Regions from separate parts of the Halomonas sp. TG39a genome, predicted to be linked through region 2. Evidence: predicted binding sites of a transcription regulator. Region 2 holds the regulator's gene; the other holds the start of a gene.
The links. Region 2 encodes FliA, which starts transcription of late flagellar genes. Its sites were predicted from a motif close to CTAAAGTTNNNNNNNNNNCNGCCGATA; they were not measured.
Positions count from the first base shown of each region.

Region 1: the regulator FliA is predicted to act here: its motif matches at 2,521-2,547, upstream of U738_RS11560 (flagellin N-terminal helical domain-containing protein).

Region 1 is NZ_JQLV01000001.1:2,580,302-2,590,427, reverse strand. It holds gene fliD (flagellar filament capping protein FliD) at 1-1,322, shown strand, start outside; gene U738_RS11565 (flagellin N-terminal helical domain-containing protein) at 1,482-2,369, shown strand; gene U738_RS11560 (flagellin N-terminal helical domain-containing protein) at 2,618-3,505, shown strand; gene U738_RS22960 (glycosyltransferase) at 3,777-6,080, shown strand; gene U738_RS11550 (hypothetical protein) at 6,104-7,384, shown strand; gene pseB (UDP-N-acetylglucosamine 4,6-dehydratase (inverting)) at 7,385-8,383, shown strand; gene pseC (UDP-4-amino-4,6-dideoxy-N-acetyl-beta-L-altrosamine transaminase) at 8,383-9,558, shown strand; gene U738_RS11535 (polysaccharide pyruvyl transferase family protein) at 9,564-10,126, shown strand, end outside.
Region 2 is NZ_JQLV01000001.1:3,715,740-3,725,865, forward strand. It holds gene U738_RS16730 (methyl-accepting chemotaxis protein) at 1-37, shown strand, start outside; gene cheY (chemotaxis response regulator CheY) at 138-527, shown strand; gene cheZ (protein phosphatase CheZ) at 569-1,270, shown strand; gene flhB (flagellar biosynthesis protein FlhB) at 1,375-2,541, shown strand; gene flhA (flagellar biosynthesis protein FlhA) at 2,538-4,625, shown strand; gene flhF (flagellar biosynthesis protein FlhF) at 4,685-6,868, shown strand; gene U738_RS16760 (hypothetical protein) at 6,865-7,431, shown strand; gene U738_RS16765 (flagellar protein FlhE) at 7,457-7,885, shown strand; gene U738_RS16770 (RNA polymerase sigma factor FliA) at 7,912-8,613, shown strand; gene U738_RS16775 (motility protein A) at 8,654-9,475, shown strand; gene U738_RS16780 (OmpA/MotB family protein) at 9,481-10,126, shown strand, end outside.

The sequences.
Region 1 (10,126 bases), 1.1 Mb from region 2:
CTGGATTAGATCTTTCAGGTTTGGTGGATCAGCTAAAAGCGGCCGAACAGCAAAAGCTTGTGCCTATTCTAGAGCAGAAAAGTGCTCAGCAAACCAAAATTTCAGCTTATGGGCGCCTTGAATCAGCGATGGATCGCGTGCAAACCTCTATTGCTGCGTTGAACGATGCCGCTACATTTAAGCAGCAAAAAAGCACCGTGACGGGCGATGGCGTATTGGCGACCGCAGGCGAAACCGCTAATGCCGGGCGCTATGAAGTAACCGTTACCCAACTGGCTCGCGCAGGCAGCGCTGCTTCCAACAGCGTAGCGCTAGACCAAGAGGTAACAGCAGCCGATGCGACGCTAACGCTTAACTTTGGTGCTGGCGGAACACAAACAAGCTACGACGTTGCTATTTCAGCGGGCAGTACGCTGGCGGATGTTCGTGACCAGATCAATGCGGATAAAGAGGCTGGCGTAACCGCTTCTATCGTTAATGATGGCACTGGGTACCGCTTAGCGCTGAGCTCAAAAGAGACGGGCCAAGATGCTTCACTGGAGGGCTTCTCAGGCTTAGCGTCGCTGACCATGGATGCAGCCACCCAGCGTTCAGGTCAGGACGCTGAGCTGAATGTTAATGGCATTACTATCACCAGTAAAACCAACCGCGTTGAAGAGGCCATCCAAGGCGTAACGCTTGATCTCACAGAGGCCTCTGGAGACCCCGTTACGCTGGTGATTGAGCGTGATGATGCGTCGCTAAGAGAAGCCATTGACGAGTTCGTTAAAAACTATAACGAAATGAAATCCACCGTTGGCCGAATGACCGCATACAACGGCGAAGGCGAAACGTCTGGCGAGCTAGTGGGTGACCGCACCGTGCGCACCATTGAAGACCGCCTACGCCGGGATATTACTGACAACCTCGGCACCGGCGATATTTCACGCCTTTCACAACTGGGCATAGCCATTGATGAGAAGGGGCGATTAAAGGTCGACGAGGATAAGTTGGACGATGCAGTAGCCAACAACCCAGAGGGGCTATCTGCCTTCTTTGCGGGCGAAACCGAAGAAGGCGGCTTTGCTGGGCGCTTAAACGCCACGCTTGAAGGCATTACGGCAGAAAACGGCATCATTCAAAGCTCAGTGACTAGTGCTGAGCAGCGGGTTGACAGCCTGGACGAGCGTAAGCTTCGTATGGAGGCTAGTATCGAGCGCAGCACAGAGCGTTACCGTAAGCAGTTTGGGCAATTGGATGGTTTGATCGCCCAAATGAACTCTATGAGCAGCTACCTCTCCCAGCAGTTCAGTATGCTGGGCAACATGCAGAACAACAATTAAGAAAGTAGTTCAGAGTGCAGTTGAAATAGTTACAGTAAGTTACATAAAGAAGCGTAATTTTTCTAAAGAATTTGGCGGGCCTGCCGTTAATTAACATAACGGCGACGCAAGCGCCGCTAAGCAGGCCAATAGGCCAGTTAATCTTCGAGGAGCACTCACATGTCTGTAATCAACACTAACATTACTGCCCTGATCGGCCAGAATAACCTGTCCAACTCTCAGTCTATGCTTGCCAAAGCGCAAGAGCGTCTGTCCTCTGGCCTGCGCATCAACAGCGCTTCTGACGATGCTGCTGGTCAAGCCATCGCCAACAAGATGACAGCCCAGATCAAAGGCATGGATCAGGCTAGCCGTAATGCTAGCGACGGTATTTCCCTGGTACAGACCATGGAAGGCGGCCTTGACCAAATCAACGACAACCTGCAGCGTATTCGTGAGCTAGCGGTACAGGGTGCCAACGACACCAACGCCAAAGAAGACCGTGCTGCAATTACTACCGAGATCAACGAACGTTTAGCAGAGATTGAACGTGTATCGGGCAGCAACAACTTTAACGGCACTAATCTGCTAAACGTTGCAAGTGGCGCTGGCGCGACTCTTAATATTCAGGTTGGTTCCAACACTGAAGCTGAAGATGTTATTAGTGTTAATAGGCTTGATGCCACGGTTAGCGGACTTGGTTTAGAAGACACTGTATCTGGTGCTACAGCAGTGACCGCTGGCGAATTTACAGTTGCAGATGCTTCAGGTGCAGGTGCCACTCACGAAGAGTTCAAGACTTTAGTTGATGCGGTTGATAGAGCAACTGAGTCGCTGGATACCAGTCGTGCAACCTTGGGTGCTACTCTGAACCGTTTCGACTCGGTGATCGATAACCTGGCGACGACGTCTACCAACCTTTCTGAAGCTCGTTCACGTATCGAAGATGCCGACTACGCAGTAGAAGTGTCTAACATGACGCGTGCGAATATTCTCCAACAGGCGGGTACTTCTATGCTGGCACAGGCTAACCAGACGCCGCAGTCTGTATTGTCTCTACTGGGCTAATCCTTTAGCCAGTAATGTCAAAAGAAAGTAACGACGGGGCCAGTAGGCCCCGTTTTTATTTAAGGCAGATATCCAAAATTCGATGTTAATAAGCAGTTGTCGCATCAATCAGATGAGTTACAGTAGTTTACATAAAAAAGAACGGTTTTTTCTAAAGAAGTTGGTGGGGAGGCCGTTAATTATAATAACGGCAACGCAAGTGCCGCTAAGCAGGCCACAAGGCCAGTTAAATTTCGAGGAGCACTCACATGTCTGTAATCAACACCAACATTACGGCCCTGATTGGCCAGAACAACCTGTCTAACTCTCAGTCTATGCTGGCCAAAGCGCAAGAGCGTTTGTCTTCTGGCCTGCGCATTAACAGCGCCTCTGACGACGCTGCTGGCCAAGCCATCGCCAACAAAATGACTGCCCAAATCAAAGGTATGGATCAGGCTAGCCGTAATGCTAGCGACGGTATCTCTCTGGTACAGACCATGGAAGGCGGTCTTGATCAAATCAACGACAACCTGCAGCGTATTCGTGAGCTAGCGGTACAGGGCGCCAACGACACCAACGCTACAGAAGACCGTGATGCGATCGTTACCGAGATCAACGAGCGCCTAGCTGAAATTGATCGCGTAGCTGGCAGCAACAACTTTAACGGTACTAACCTGCTAAACGTAGCAAGTGGTGCCGGCGCTACCCTTAATATTCAGGTTGGCTCCAATACTGAAGCTGAGGACGTTATTAGCGTTTCTAGACTTGATGCCACAGTTGATGGCCTGGATCTAGATACCGCCAGCGGCGGTGTAATTGCTGATGCGGGTAACGGAATGGAGTTTACGCTCCAAAGTGGTGGTAGTGTTGCACATACTGACTTCAAGGCTTTAGTAGATGCAGTTGATACTGCCACTGAAGCGCTAGACACCAATCGTGCGACTCTTGGTGCTACGCTTAACCGTTTTGACTCAGTGATCGATAATCTGGCGACCACTTCTACCAACCTTTCTGAAGCCCGCTCGCGCATCGAAGATGCGGACTATGCGGTGGAAGTGTCTAACATGACACGCGCCAACATCCTTCAGCAGGCCGGTACCTCCATGCTGGCACAGGCTAATCAGACGCCACAGTCTGTATTGTCTCTGCTGGGCTAATACCTTAGTCGGTATGATGCAAGAGAAAGTATCGCGGGGCCAACAGGCCCCGTTTTTTTGCCTGTAGACTCAGTAATTACATTGTAGTTAAGTCATGAAAAAATAGAAATTGTTAGCCATCGATAATTAAGCCCCTTTTTCTTGCTTGCCCCACCTTTAAGTTAGTGCTGATCGAGAGAACACCTACCTAAATACTGGCGGATTCGCGCCTTTGCTCACTGCCCTAGCACAGTAAGCTAGGCACATTGCCATTTTTCCTGTGAGCCGCTTCATGGTTAAGCAAACTCAAGCATCCGCTACTCAAAAACGCAGGCCCCGCATACTTTGGGCCAATCCCTTTTGCTTGTTGGATACCTCCAGCGGCGCCAGCATGACCGTGCGTCAAATGTTGCTGCAACTGGTGTCTCGTGGTTATGACGTTCAAGTGCTGGGCGCGACCGTATTCGATAACCCAAAGGGAATGGGGCGGCTTAAAGAAAAATTCTCTGACCTGAGCGCTCATCTACACCAATTGATAGAAGCTGAAGATGGCGCGCTCACGCATAAGTTGGTGGTGAGTTATAGTCACAATCGAAATCATTTGACGACGCATGAAGAAGGGCTTTGGTATAGTCAGTACCTCTACATGCTGGATTCTTTTAAGCCGGATGTTGTGTGGTTCTACGGCGGCCAAACGCTTGACATGCTAATTGCCGATGAGGCACGAGATCGCGGTATACCTGTTGCTTTCTACCTAGCGAACGGCAACTATAAATCACCACGCTGGTGTCGTGATGTGGATCTGATTCTCACCGATAGCCAAGCTACGGCTGATATGTACCGCAAAAAGGTTGGTTATACCGCCAATCCGGTAGGCAAGTTTATCGCTCCAGAAAACTTCATTGCCGAACACCATGAACGTAAGCGACTATTGTTTGTTAACCCTAGTTGGCAAAAGGGCGCGAGCGTATTTGTGCAACTGGCCGAAAAGCTGGAGCGAGAAAGACCCGATATTGAGCTTGAAGTGGTAGAAGCCCGGGCTGACTGGCCCGCCGTGCTGCGTGAAACCACTCGTCGAATGGGGGAGCAGCGTATCGCGTTAAGTAATGTTGTAGTGACCCCCAACACCAGCGATATGCGCGGCCCTTACAGTCGAGCTCGTGTGGTTGTTGCGCCTAGCCTATGGTGGGAAAGCTCTGGGCGTATGCTGGCCGAGGCGATGCTCAACGGTATTCCAGCGCTAATCACCAACCGCGGTGGCATGCCCGAAATGATTGGCGATGCTGGCCTCTCTTATGATTTTCCGGATGAGTGCTATAAAGAGCCCTACCAACATCTGCTCAGCGATGACGAGCTTCAACCGTTAGTGGATGCAGTCATCAGTCTATTCGACGATGAAGATATGTATCAGGATTTGGTGGCGCGCGCTTGGCAAGTGGGGAAAGAGAAGCACCATCTCGACCGCGCCACGGAGCGGCTAATTACTGCTTTAACTCCGCTGGTAAACTTGCGCGCTGGAAATAAAGACTTTGCCATTATTCAGAAGAAACGCCATCGTCAGCGCTTAGCCTATCTGGCAACTAAACCTGAATTCAAGGTTGATAACTCACTTAAAGAGTTGGTTGGTGCTATCTCTGGAGCCAAGCAGGGCAACGAACCACAAGTTAACCGTTTGTGGCTTACCGATGATTTTACCTGGCAAATAAAAGGTAAAATCATGGTACTCGACAACCGCGCTAGCTTGATCAAAAGCGGCCTTGCTGACCAAATGGCGGCGACGGAAGCCTTTGGTATTGTCGCCTTTGACCCCGCCAGTGAAATAAAGGAGGCCAAGCAATACGAAGGTAGTGAGTATATACAGTTATTTCAGCACGCACTGCTAGGAGATGGAAAGCCGAAAACGCTGTACGCCTGTGTAGCCCCTGAAATGACCAGTATTCTTTCACCGCTACCGCTCGAAAAACTTCCCAAGCGGCACCATCTAGGCGCCAAGCCTTTGGCAGAGCTGCCCATTACTACCGTGGCGTTGGATAGTATCGACGGATTGGGCAATCTTGACTGGCTGATTCTCGATGAGCTAAGCGATACTATGCTTGTGCTCGAGCATGGCAAAAAAACGCTCGCCAATACACTGTTAATTCAGGCGCGTGTCGCGTTTCAACTGACTCATGAAAAACAGCCCAATTTGGCAGAGCTACAGCATTGGGCGAGTCGCAATGGCTTCCGCTTTTACCGCTTTCATAATATTAGCCACTACAGTCATTTGCCAGAAAAGCTAAGCGCCCAAACAGCCTGCGCCACAGAGCAAGAGAGCGGCGATGTGCTCTTTCTACCCAGTCACGAACGCATGGCTACCCTAAGCGAGAAAGAAAGGATGAAGCTCGCCTTTATTCTCAGTTCAGGCTTCGCAGCACATGATGTTGCTTTTGAGTTGATAGCCGATGTTAGCCAGGAAAAAGCGCTGGAATTTTTAGAGGCACAGGAGCTGCTTCCACCTGCGATTGAGAAAGATAATAATGAATTAAATTCAAAATTCGCTGCAAATGAAACCGCCTTCTTGGGGCAAGATGATAATCTTTTTGCATTGCTTGATTGAAGCTTTTAAGGGAACAAATTTCTATGTTTGCTTATGAAAAATTTGATGTTTATGACGAAATTGTTTCCAGCCTACCGGATGGCCACTCATTAACTTATTCTCCACTTATAAGGGAAAGTTTTCAGTTTTGCCTTCAAGAGATAAGCCGAAAAAATATGGCCATCACGAAAGGAAGGCTAACGCTGGTTGGCGTAGGGTCTAGTAGCTACCCAGAGAAAAGAAAAATAAAGATAGTTGGTTATTTTTTTGATGAGGATTTTTTGAAACATATAATTGAAGGGTTTGAGGAAAAGGGAGTTGAGGCAAAAAAACTAGAGCTTCTGTCGCCGCAGTTTAAAAGGGAGTTGAGTAATAAGCAAAAAGAGGAAGTAGATTTTTTTGATTCCAAGTTGAAAGAGAATTTTGGTGTTAGTATTCGAGCTAATATGGAAGAAAGGTTTTATCTTTTAAACGGAATGGTGGCTAAATACTATCAGTTGCTGAAGAATTCAGAAGTTGATGCTCTTGTTGTTAGAGTTTATTATGGTTTGTATTATTTTCCTATTATTCTTGCTTGTAAGATGTTGGGTATTACTGTTATCGACGTTCAGCATGGGATTAATGGTTTCAAACATCCATGTTACTCAAAGTTTAAGAGAAATGAAGTTTGCAGTCCGTTACTGCCAGATGTGTTCTGGACGTGGAGCGGCATGGCAACCAAGATGCTGTTGAATGATAGTGCTTTGGCTGACTCTTGCTTAATCGTTGAAGGTGGTAACCCGGTCTTTAAAGAGGCTGAGGAAGCTGATGCATCTGGCACAGCGCTAGTGTCAGAGAAGGGGAATCGAATTCTCTATACGCATCAGCCTCAGTCAAAAGGTATTCCTGTGCCGGTTGATGAGATAAAAAAAGTTTATCGCATTAAAGGCCAGAAGGTCGTTATCAGGCCGCATCCACTGCATTTGGATGAGGCTAAAAAAGTGCTGGCGCTGTTAAAGAAAGCGGGAGTGAAGTGCGGCCTTGAAGACTCCACCAAAATTTCAATCAATGAGTCACTCGCCAAGGCGAGCGTCCATATCACATATTCATCGACCTGCGCTCTGGATGCGTTGAATTTCGGTATTCCTTCGGTTTATTGCTCTGATTATATTGGTGACGTTGAGGCAGAATTCGCTACAGGTCTTCTTTTTAAAATAAAAGAAGTTGAAAAGGAAAATATTTTGAGAATGCCTGAAAAGGCTATAGATTACAGTTTGGGTTCTAAAGATAAAGTCGCTTATGCTGTCTCTAAACTGCTATCCCAATCCAAGCGAGTGGAGTCTTAAGTGTTTAATGATCAGACAGTACTCATCACTGGTGGCACTGGCTCCTTCGGTCATACGTTTATACCTATGCTTCTGGCACGCTATAATCCCAAGAAAATTATAATTTTCTCCCGTGATGAGATGAAACAATGGGAGATGGCAAAGAAATTTGAAGGTGACTCTCGGGTACGTTTTTTCATTGGCGATGTGCGTGACCGTGATCGCCTTTATCGTGCACTGGATGGCGTGGATTATGTTGTTCATGCAGCGGCTACAAAGATTGTTCCCACGGCTGAGTACAACCCATTCGAGTGCATAAAAACAAATGTTATTGGAGCGATGAACCTTGTAGATGCTTGTATTGATAAAGGCGTAAAAAAACTGGTGGCGCTTTCAACCGATAAAGCCAGTAGCCCGATTAATTTGTATGGCGCGACTAAATTAACGTCAGATAAGTTGTTCGTCGCGGGCAATCATTATGCCGGTCACAGCTCCACTCGGTTTTCTGTGGTTCGCTACGGTAACGTTATGGGCTCACGCGGCTCGGTGATCCCATTCTTTATGTCTATTCGAGATAGAGGCATACTGCCGATTACTGATGCACGCATGACCCGCTTTATGATTTCGCTAGAGGAAGGGGTTGAACTCGTTTGGCACGCCTTCGAGGATATGGAAGGTGGCGAGATCTATGTCAAGAAAATCCCTTCAATGAAGGTGACCGACTTGGCGCGGGTGATCGCTCCCGAAGCCAAGCAGAAGATTGTAGGTATCCGCCCTGGTGAAAAGCTACATGAGCAGATGATCAGTGCTGAAGATGCTTACTATACTTACGAATATCTCGAACATTTTAAGATTCTACCCCAGATCAACAACTGGGACAAAGATGCTAACCGAATTAAAGACGGCAAGCTTGTTCCAGATGGCTTTGTTTACTCAAGTAATAATAATAGTGAATGGATGACAGACGATGATCTTCAGGCCTGGATCAGTCAAAATCGTGAGAAAATCGGAGCTATTTAATGATCCCTTACGGTCGCCAAGAGATTACTCAAGCTGATATAGATGCAGTGGTCTCTGTGCTGAAGTCCGACTTCCTCACCCAGGGGCCGCAAGTGCCTAGCTTCGAGCAGGCAGTAGCCACGCATGTAGGAGCAAAGCATGCCCTGGCTGTTAATAGTGCCACCTCTGCACTACACCTAGCCTGCTTAGCGCTACGGCTTGGTAAAGGTGATTGGCTGTGGACTTCTCCAATCACCTTTGTTGCTTCAGCCAACTGCGGGTTGTACTGCGGTGCCCAGGTAGACTTTGTTGATATCGATCCTCGCACCTATAACCTCTGCCCTAAAGCGTTAGCAGCTAAGCTACAAAAAGCGGAAAAAGAAGGGCGCGTACCCAAGGTCGTTGTTGCTGTGCATCTATGTGGACAACCGTGCGACATGCAGGCGATTAGTGCGCTCAGCCAGCGCTATGGCTTTCACCTAATAGAAGATGCTTCCCATGCCATTGGTGGTAAATACCAAGGAGAGTTCATAGGCAGTGGTCGCTACAGTGACATCACGGTGTTTAGCTTTCACCCCGTGAAAATTATTACTACCGCTGAAGGTGGCATAGCGGTTACTAACAGTGACGAGTTAGCCAACAAAATGGCCTTGCTTCGCAGCCATGGCATTACCCGTGAACCTGCACAGATGACTCATGAAACCGATGGGCCTTGGTATTATCAGCAGATTGACCTTGGCTTTAACTATCGTATGACCGAACTGCAAGCGGCGCTGGGACTGAGCCAGTTAGAGCGCCTTGATCAATACGTTGCTCGTCGCCACGAGTTAGCTATACGCTATGATCAATCACTGGTGAATCTGCCTTTAATTACGCCTTGGCAGCATAAAGATAGCTATTCAGGGTTGCATTTGTATGTGGTTCGCCTTGAAATTGAAAAACTTGCCATTAGTCATCGGAAAGTATTTGAGTCATTACGACAGCAAAATATAGGTGTTAATTTACATTACATTCCAGTTCATATGCAGCCTTATTATCAGAATATGGGGTTTGCTAATGGTGACTTTCCTGAGGCAGAACGCTATTACACTGAAGCGATCAGCTTGCCACTCTATCCAACGGTATGTGAAAAGCAGCAGGATAATATAATCAGGGTGCTGAGCAGTATTCTTCTCAAAGCTTTACGGCGGAAATGAATGTTATGAAAAATTACTTGATTATTGGAACATATCCAGAAAAAGGTTCTAAAAACATAGGGGATAAGTTAATAACTGAATCCGTAATTAAAGGTATGTCAAGTGTAGATCCCGGCTGTAAGTGTGAGGTTGTTTTTAGAGCGGACTCATGGAGTAATGTACAAGCAAAAGTTAAGAAGGCAGATCATATAATATTTGCGTGTTTAGCAGTTAGGTATGATTTAGAGAAAGTTGTGTATCCATTTATACGAAATGTTGTTGATTCAAAAACTCCTTATTCAGTGATTTCATCTGGAACTAGTCTGTTAGTCTCCGAAAGTGAGGATATATATGCTGGGTTAGATAAGGCAACAATAAAGTTGTTGTTAAAGATGGACGAAGAGGCTTTTCTATTTAGCTCACGCGGTGTTTTGACTCAGTTTCTTTTTAGTTACCTTGGTATGAAAAATGCTATGTTAGATGGTGATGTGGCATTTTATTCTCCTGAGAGGCAAGGGCTATCTTTTAGGGTGGGCGATAAGAAGGTAAGGAAAATAATAATTTCGGATCCACATTATGCATCTTCTTA
Region 2 (10,126 bases):
TAAGCGTAGCGACCACGAAGAGTGGGAAGAGTTTTAAAGAACAGTTTTGAAGAACGGTTTTGCAGAACAGTTTTAACCCCCTGACTGTACTTTCCAGTCACCCCCGAGCCATATACGGATTGATTAGAGGATGACCCATGGCAGATAAGAATATGAGCTTTCTGGTTGTAGACGACTTTCCCACCATGCGTCGGATTGTGCGCAGTCTGCTTAAGGAGCTGGGCTTCACCAATGTGGATGAAGCAGAAGATGGTCAGGATGCGCTTAATAAGCTGCGCGCTGGCAAATTCGAGTTCGTCGTTTCCGATTGGAACATGCCCAACCTGGATGGTCTGGAGATGCTCAAGGAGATTCGCCAAGACGATGCCTTGAAAGACCTGCCCGTGTTGATGGTGACCGCAGAAGCGAAGAAAGAGAACATTATTGCGGCTGCTCAGGCGGGTGCTAACGGCTATGTCGTCAAGCCGTTCACTGCCGCTACCCTGGAAGAGAAGCTCAATAAGATCTTCGATAAATTGGGTATGTGAGTGACTGAGCCCATGTGCTTGGTTAACGAGGAGACAACATTATGAGCCAGAATGAGCAGTCCGATTCTGCCCAATCGTCCGAATCCGAACAAGCCGCTGAAGACCTAATTCATCGCATCGGTAAGTTAACGCGCATGTTGCGCGAAAACATGCGCGAGTTGGGGCTAGATAAAGAAATCGAAAAAGCGGCTGAAGCCATCCCTGATGCACGCGACCGCCTGCACTATGTCGCCACCATGACGGAGCAGGCTGCAGATCGAGCGCTCAATGCCGTTGACCGTGCGCAGCCGCTGCAGGATCAATTGTCAGACCGAGCGGAAGCGCTGGATAAGCGCTGGGCCGAGTGGTTTGAGGCGCCGAAAGAGCTGGATGAGGCCAAGGCGTTAGTCGTCGAGACACGCACTTATCTCAGCGATGTGCCCGATGTGGTATCAGCGACCAATAAAGAGCTGATGGAAATCATGATGGCTCAGGATTTCCAAGACCTGACCGGCCAGGTGATTAAGAAGATGATGGACGTGATCCATGAGATCGAACATCAGCTGGTGCAGGTACTTATTGATAACGCGCCGGGCGCCCATGCACGAGAAACGCTGCAGCGCAAGGCCGAGGATCAGTGGAAAAACGACAGTGCACGGCGCAACGAAGAGCTTTTGAATGGGCCGCAAGTGAAGGATAATGTCCCCGATACCGTCTCTGGGCAAGACCAAGTAGACGATTTGTTGGATGAATTAGGCTTTTAAAGCGCGTTATTAAACGCCCTCTGGGCGCACAAGCACGCTATTCAGCCGTCCCTATGGACGGCTGAATACGTGATACGCTTCGCTTCACCTGGCCGGATAACCGTATGGCAGATAACGATAGCGACCAGGAAAAGACCGAAGAGGCCACGCCCAGGCGGAAGGAAAAAGCCCGTGAAGAGGGCCAAGTTGCCCGTTCCCGCGAGTTAAACACTTTCTTACTTCTGCTGGGCGGGGTGATTGGCCTGTATAGCATGGGCAATATGCTCTATGACCAGTTGGGCGCGGTGATGGAGCAGGCTTTTCTGTTTGAGCGTCGCCAAGCAATGGAAAGCACACCGATGCTGGCCAATGCGCTGGATCTTGGTCAGCGCACGCTATTTGCCATGATGCCGTTATTTTTGCTGTTAGCCGTTATCGCGTTAGTCGCCCCAGGGCTGATGGGCGGCTGGCTGATATCGGGAAAATCGATGCAGCCCAAATTTTCCAAGTTAAATCCCATTAAGGGCGTAAAACGAATTTTATCAACCCAGGCGCTGATTGAGTTGGCCAAAGCTATCGCCAAGTCAGTCCTGGTGGGTGGCGTCGCCGCGACGTTTTTGTATTTCAACATCGGCAAATTTATGGCGCTAATGGATCAGCCTATCCAGCAAGCGCTTACCAACGCTTTAAGCATGGCCGCTCAGGCGGCTGGGCTAATGGTGCTGGTGTTGATCGTGGTCATTTTGATCGATGTCCCTTTCCAGCTCTGGGATAATGCCAAGAAATTGCGCATGAGCCAGGAAGAGATTAAGCGTGAGCATAAAGAGTCCGAAGGTGACCCGCATGTGAAAGCGCGCATTCGCCAGCAGCAGCAGGCCATGGCGCGGGGTAGGATGATGAGCAAGGTACCCGAGGCGGACGTTATCATTACCAACCCCACGCACTATGCGATAGCACTGACTTATCAGGAAGGCAGTATGGGCGCCCCGCGGCTGGTGGCAAAAGGCGCCGACGCAGTGGCTGCACGCATTCGCGAAATCGCTGAAGAGGCAGGCGTGCCTCGCTTGCAGGCAGCACCATTGGCGCGGGCCCTGTATCATCACGTCGATCTAGATGCAGAAGTACCTGCCGAACTGTATACCGCGGTGGCGGAAGTAATGGCCTGGGCCTACCGCCTCAAGCAAGTATCACAACAAGGAGGCGAGGTGCCCCCAACCCCCGATAACCTGCCGGTTCCGCCGGAGATGGAAAGCCCCGGGCATGACGCCGGTGGTAATGAGGCGCAACCATGAAAGGCTTGAGTCAGCTAGTAGGGCGGCGCGACTGGATGAGTGATGTGCGCATGAAGCTGCTGGTCGGGCCGCTGCTCATCCTCATGATCTTGGGCATGATGATTGTGCCCTTGCCCCCTTTCGCGCTCGATTTACTCTTCACCTTCAATATTGCCCTGGCCATTATGGTGTTAATGGTCAGCATGTTTACCCAGAAGCCGCTGGATTTTGCGGCATTTCCCGCTGTGTTGCTGTTTACCACGCTGTTGCGCCTGTCGCTCAACGTCGCCTCTACCCGTGTGGTGTTAATGGAAGGTCACCAAGGCGGCGCCTCTGCGGGTAAGGTCATTGAAGCATTCGGGGCGTTCCTGGTCGGCGGTAATTTTGCTGTGGGTCTAGTGGTCTTCCTGATTCTGGTCATCATCAACTTTATGGTTATCACCAAAGGTGCTGGCCGTATTGCCGAAGTCGGTGCGCGCTTCACCCTGGATGCGATGCCCGGAAAGCAGATGGCCATCGATGCCGACCTGAACGCTGGTTTAATCGGCGAGGAAGACGCCAAAAAGCGCCGTGCTGAAGTCGCTCAAGAGGCTGATTTCTTTGGCTCGATGGATGGTGCCAGTAAGTTTGTCCGGGGTGATGCCATTGCCGGTTTGGTGATTATGGTGGTCAATATCATCGGCGGGCTGATGATTGGCATGCTGCAGCACGATATGAGCTTTGGCGCTGCTGGTCAGACCTATATGTTGCTGGCGATCGGCGATGGCCTGGTGGCGCAAATTCCCGCCTTGGTGATTTCCACCGCGGCGGGTGTCACGGTATCCCGGGTGAGTACCGACACGGACGAGGATATTGGCCAGCAAATGCTCAGCCAACTATTCGTTAATCCCCAGGTACTGATATTGGCCGCCATCGTGATGGGGCTACTGGGCATGGTGCCCGGTATGCCCAATTTAGTGTTTCTACTCTTTACCGCGCTGCTGGCGGGTTTGGCATGGTTTATTATGCGCCAAAAAGAGCAGTTGTTGGTCAAGGAGGAAATTGCGACTGCGCCTGTACCGTTACAAGAGACCCCCGAAGCGAGTTGGGAAGACGTGCAACTGGTCGATACCCTTGGCCTGGAAGTGGGCCATCGCTTAATCCCGCTGGTCGACTCACGCCAAAAAGGTGAGCTGCTGGGGCGCATTAAGAGCGTGCGGAAGAAGTTTGCCCAGGAAGTGGGCTTCCTGCCGCCAGTGGTGCATATCCGCGATAATTTGGAGCTGCCGCCTAACGCCTATGTGCTTTCAATGAAAGGCGCCGAAATTGGTCGCGCCGAGGCGCAGCCCGGCAAGTGGCTGGCGATCAATCCGGGGCAGGTCTCCGGCGAGCTGCAGGGCACCCATACCCAGGATCCCGCCTTTGGTTTACCCGCCATTTGGATTGATAGCAACCAGCGCGAACACGCTCAGGTGTATGGCTACACCGTGGTGGACGCCAGCACCGTCATAGCAACCCACTTGAACCACCTGTTGCACCGCCACTCACCCGAAATGCTGGGGCGTCAGGAAGTGCAGAAACTGCTGGATAAAATGGGCGATGATCAAAAAGCATTGGTCGAAGAGGTGATTCCCAAGGCTATTTCGCTGACGGTGTTGCAGCGTATCTTGCAAAACCTGCTTGACGAAGATGTCTCTATTCGCGATATGCGCACTATTCTGGATACCCTGGCGGAGTACGCCGCCCAGCAAAAAGATCCTAACGAGCTGACAGCGCTGGTGCGAGTCTCACTGGGGCGTGCGATTGTCCAGCAGTGGTTTGCAGGGCAGGAGACGCTCAATGTGATGGGACTGGATGCCCAACTGGAACAGGTGCTGGTGCAGGCGATGAACGGCAACGGCGCCATGGAGCCTGGCTTGGCAGAGACGCTGATGACCCAGGCGCAGCAAGCGCTGGAGCGTCACGAAAGTTCCGGCGAACCGCCGGTGCTGGTCGTGCAGCATTCGCTGCGCGCGGTACTATCACGCTTTTTGCGCCGCCGTTTACGCCATATGTCAGTGTTGTCGCAGGCTGAAATTCCCGATGACCGCACATTAAGAGTGACCACAATAGTCGGCGGACGTTAATGATGGCCCGCCGTGATAGGCTAGCGTCGACCATTTCCAGAACAGACAAAAGGTAAATCATGAGCGTTAGACGTTTCGTGGGAGCCAACAGTCGTGATGTGATGCGCCAAGTGCGCGAAACGCTCGGTGAAGACGCCTTGATTGTGGCTAATCGGCGTACCGAAGGGGGCGTTGAAATTTTGGCCATGGCGGATGAAGCCATCGACCACTTTGAACCTTCACCGGAACCCGCACCTCTCGAAACGCCGACAGCACCTCCGCCGCAAGACCCCATGCAGGCGATGAGTGAGCGCTTACTGCGCGAAATGCAGGATATGCGCGCGCTGCTAGCAAATAGCCAGCCAGCCCCTGCTGCTTCACCAATGCCAGCAACGCCCACCGGAACGGCCGCGCGACTGCGCCAACTGCTATGGAACGTCGGTTTCGGCAGCGAGCTTGCCGATGAACTGCTGGCAGGGTTGCCCGAACCATTAGCCCGGTTAGACAGCGATAGCGAAGCACCGCTGCAGTGGCTGCGTCAGCAGTTAATGGATCGCCTCTGCGTGCTGAGCGATGAGCCTAGTTTCTTTGATCAAACCGGCATTGTCGCTCTGGTGGGGCCGACCGGGGTAGGGAAAACCACCACCACCGCCAAGCTGGCGGCACGTTTTGTGATGCGTCACGGTACGCGCCCGGTGGCGCTGGTGACCACCGACAGCTTCCGGATTGGTGCCCACGAGCAGCTGCGCATCTATGCGCGCTTGCTGGATACGCCGATGTACGCGCTGGATGCCGAGCAGCCCATCGACGATTTGCTGGGCCGCTTGCAGGGCAAGCAGTGGGTGATTATCGACACCGTGGGCATGAGTCAGCGTGACCAGCGGGTGATTGAACAGATCGCCCACCTCCAGGGCGGACGCTCGCGAGTGCGCTTGGTATTGCTGCTGAATGCTGCCAGCCAGCCAGAAACCCTCGAAGAAGTCGTGCTGCGCTATCGCCAAGCCGCGCGAGCGGCGGGCGCAGAGCTCGATGACTGTATTATTACCAAGCAGGATGAAGCGGGGCGGCTGGCGCCAGTGCTAGATATTATTATGCGTCACGGGATGCGTGTGCTGTTTGGTTCCAATGGCCAGCAGGTGCCCGAAGATATGGCCATTGCCACTCCCGACGCTTTAGTCGATCAGGCGCTAAGCACGGCAACGCCGCAGCGTGAACGGGCCCACAGTGCTGAAGCCCCGATGGCAATGCCGCGCTGGTCCCGGGATGTACTGGGCCAAGGGCGTCGCTTGTCATCACTACTGGCGAGGCTGCGCCAACGCGTCACCGGTTTTGCAGAACTAGAAGAGACCTGGAACCTAGCCTCGCTGCCGAGCCGTGTGCAGGAACAGCGTTTGGACGCACTGCTCGCCGGCTATCCCGCGGCGGAAACCACCTTAGGGATGGCGTGGTCGGCGCGGCGCAATGAGCGCGGCTGCGACTGGGCAATGCCGGACATAGGGCTGGACACAGATGGCGCCTGGCTGGCGCTACCCTGGCTGCAGCATCGCCACGTCGCGGGATGGCAGCCGCGCTTAGCCGCGCTGTCAGAGTCAACCGGCGTCGCGGTACACCTACTGCCGCGCTTTCCCGAACCGGAGGCGCTCGTCTGGCTGGAAGCCGAGCATTTGACCTGGGTCAGCCAAGTAGCCCCCAGTCATAGGGTACTCTTTCACCATGAGCGCCAGACCCTCCGTCAGTTGTTTGATGACAGTGTGCTAACGCATCATGTAGGCGTGCGTTTTCGTGGCCAATCGGTGCAACTTTGGACGGTCTACGCCGAGGTTGAGGACGCCAGTGGCACTGCGCTGCTCGCCTGGTACGGGGAAGTGCGCGACCCGGAAAGTGCCAAAGTGGTAGCGCGCCGCTACTGGCTAACCCCTGCACGGCTGGGGGCTGAGGTGCTCTCGCTACTGTTAACACAGCTGCAAAGTGAAGGCTTGGCCGCCTTGACGCGGCGCGCGTGGCAGCAGTTAAAAGAGGCCGATAGCGGTGATCTCAATGCCGAAGTACGGCTGTTAATGGCCAGCGGTGTGGCGTCGGTCGCTGGGCATCTCGATGTTGCCGATGATGAGGAGGCGCAGACGCTGCGCGGCGATCTGCTCAACCTACTAGGCGCCAGCCGTCGCCGCCGCGATACCGGTATGCTTGATGCGCTGGTCTACGCCTTTATGGCGCGGGATGCGATTCGTCAAATGGGCAGTGTGAGTCGAGAGGGTGTGGCGTGAGCGAACAAGATCAAGCCTCGGGACTGCGCAAGTGGGCAAACCTGCAGCGCCAACAGCAGCAGGCTGAGGGGGCGGTTGATGTTGCGGCGGCAGAACCTGTGGCCGAACACGTTTCACCCCTATCAACGCCGACGCGAGCGGCGCTGGAAGAGCCCAGGACGGTGGCGCCGCCCAGGCCCAAAATTCCGCTTATAGTAGTTGGGCTGCCCGGTCGCGGCGTAGTTCAGGTGAGTAAGGTCAAAGCACGTCTGGGGCAGTGGTCAACGCTAGGTCGAAACTGGGCCGGTGAGCCTGATGACTGGGATATTCGCATCGTCATGGCGGAAACGTCTGAGCTTGCGCAACTGAGCGACCAATACAGCCGCTGGGCGCTGTGGATTAGTAGCGATGCCGATGCGTTTGCGACCATGTTCCGTACGTTGCGCCAGTTGCATGAGGGTGGTGGGCCGCGTCGTTTGCTGGCACTCCATGAGCCGCACTTGCCGCGCCAGGGGCTACTCGATAACTTGCGTGAGGCTGCTGATTACTACTTAAATATGGAGTTACTGGTACTTGCACGATGAGCGCACTCTGCCAAGGAGACCAAGCATGCTAAGCTGGCCGTTAACAGGGCGGCTGCCGTTGATCGCGGCGCTGCTGACAGGGTGTCTATGGGCAGGTTTAACGGGGAGCGCCCAGGCAGCGCCCGGTAGCTGGAGCACTCAGATACCGGGACTGATGGTGGCGATGAGTGATCGGGCAAGCAGTAGTCAGGCGGCCACCCCACCCGACGTCGCCAGCCTGCAGTCAGGCCAGCTTGGGCGTATACAGTGGCAGTTTCACTACCCCCCCAGTGCGCACTTAAACGCTTGGCTGTGCCATCCTGAGCAGTGCGTTGCGTTAACGGGTATGCGGGGTTCTACTACCGCGCTAGCGGGACGAGACGCCGATGCGCCGTTGCATTTTCGCTTCGCCTTACGTCCAGGTCAGCGGCCTGTTCGGGTGCAGGGATTGCAAATGATTGTGAATTATCAGTGAAGGCTGGATAGCCGCGAGGCGAGAATATGTACACAGCACAGGGCAGAATTAAACAAAATGAGCTGTTGACTCAATACATGCCATTAGTGCGACGTCAGGCCTTGACGCTACAGGTTCGATTGCCAGCGAGTATTGAGCTCGACGACCTTATTCAAGCCGGGATGGTGGGGCTGCTGGAAGCGCTGGGGCGCTTCGACGCTACCCAGGGAGCCACCTTCGCGACCTTTGCCAGTCAACGTATTCGCGGTGCGATGATGGACGAGTTGCGCACCCGCGACTGGCTGCCGCGCAGCGTACGCCGCTCAGCGCGGGCGGTTGACCGCGCCGTTCGCCAATTAGAGCAGCAGCTCGGGCGAGCGCCGGAAGAGCACGAAATTGCTCACCACCTAGAGATGCCGCTGAGCGACTATCAGCAGCTCCTTAACGACACCAACAGCGGCCAGCTATTGCCGTTTGAAGAGCTAGTCGCCGATGGCGGCGAGCCTATCAGTCATGAACTGGGCAATTCACCGTTCGAGCAGTTGCTGGATGGACAGCAGCGGCAAACGCTGATTGATGCGATTGAAGCGCTGCCAGAGCGTGAAAAGTTGCTTATGGCGCTGTACTACCAAGAAGAACTCAACCTCAAGGAAGTAGGGGCTGTGTTGGGCGTAACGGAGTCACGCGTTTCTCAACTACACAGCCAGGCCGTAAGTCGTTTACGCGCTCGCTTACACGACTCGGCATAACACCTCTTTTTACTCACTTGTGACCGGCAAGGAGCCGTGGATGAATCCTTCGACGCTGATAGGCATATTTGCCAGCATACTGCTGTTGGTGAGCGTGCTGTTTTTAACCGCAGAGTCCCCTGAAAGCTTTATCAATTTTCCGGGTCTGGCCATCGTGGTGACCGGTACCCTGGCGGCGACCTTTATCAGCTATCCGCTGAAAGAGGTGCTGCGTGTCGTACGGCTGGTGGGCTTGGTATTTCGGCGCGAAAATACCTATATGCGTGACGATATCCGCGAATTGGTCGATATGTCACGGCTGTGGTTTAAAGGCGATGTGCGCGCGGTCGAGCGCGAGTTGGAGCATACCCGCAATCCGTTTCTGCGCACCGGGATCCAACTGGTGATCGCCAACACCAAAGAGGACGAAATTTTTGACATGTTGCGCTGGCGCATCGCCCGCCTTAAAGCGCGTGAGCATGCCGAGGCACAAATATTTCGCACCATGGCCACCTATGCGCCTGCGTTTGGCATGATCGGTACCCTGGTAGGGCTGGTCAATATGCTGGAAGTCATGGATGCAGGCGACTTGCAGGTGATTGGGCCGCGCATGGCGGTGGCCCTGCTGACTACCTTCTATGGCATTTTACTCGCCAACTTAGTGTTTAAACCGATTGCGGTGAAGTTAGAGCGCCGCACCGAAGAGCGACTGATTACCATGAACATGGTGCTGGAAGGTATTTCGCTGATTACCAAGCGTCGCCTGCCGTCGTTTATCGAAGAGACACTCAACTCCTTTGTGGCTAACTACCACGATGAAATTCGTGATAACAGCGTCAAACCCAGGCCTGACTCGTCGGTGAGTTCGGCGGCCAAGGGGTAGGCCCGATGCTAGACCGCGATACACGCCACGCGCTGGAAATGACGCCGTCGCCAGGCGATGGTGAAGAGGGCTGGTTAACCAGCTATCTGGATGTATTGACGCTGCTGATCACGCTCTTTGTACTGCTGCTTTCACTGACGCCGCCGGGCGGCGGTGAAGCGGCTGATACTGCTTTCATGCGTTCGGCCAGCGCGGTATCATCATTGCCGCTGGCGTCTCTAGCCACCGGGATTCAGCCCCGCCACGCTGGGGTGCAGCCGCAGTTTGACGGGCTTGATATTCCTGGAGTCAGCGTTTCGCAAGGCCGCGAAGGGGTGACGCTGCGGATTGATACCAGCCTGCTATTCCCCAGCGGCCAAGCGGTACTAACCCCCCAAGGGCGAGGCGTGGTTGAAAGCCTTATCGGTGTGCTGACGAATTTTGATGGCCAGATATCGGTGGAGGGGCATACCGACAGCGTGCCGATTTCAACGGCTCGCTTCCCCTCGAACTGGGAGCTTTCATCAGCGCGGGCAATCGCCGTGGTGAGGCACTTAGAGCGCCAAGGGTTCAATATTTCACGTATGCGGGCCGTCGGATATGCCGATACCCAACCCATGGAACCGAACGCAACCGCGGATGGGCGAGCTGCCAACCGGCGCGTAGAGCTGC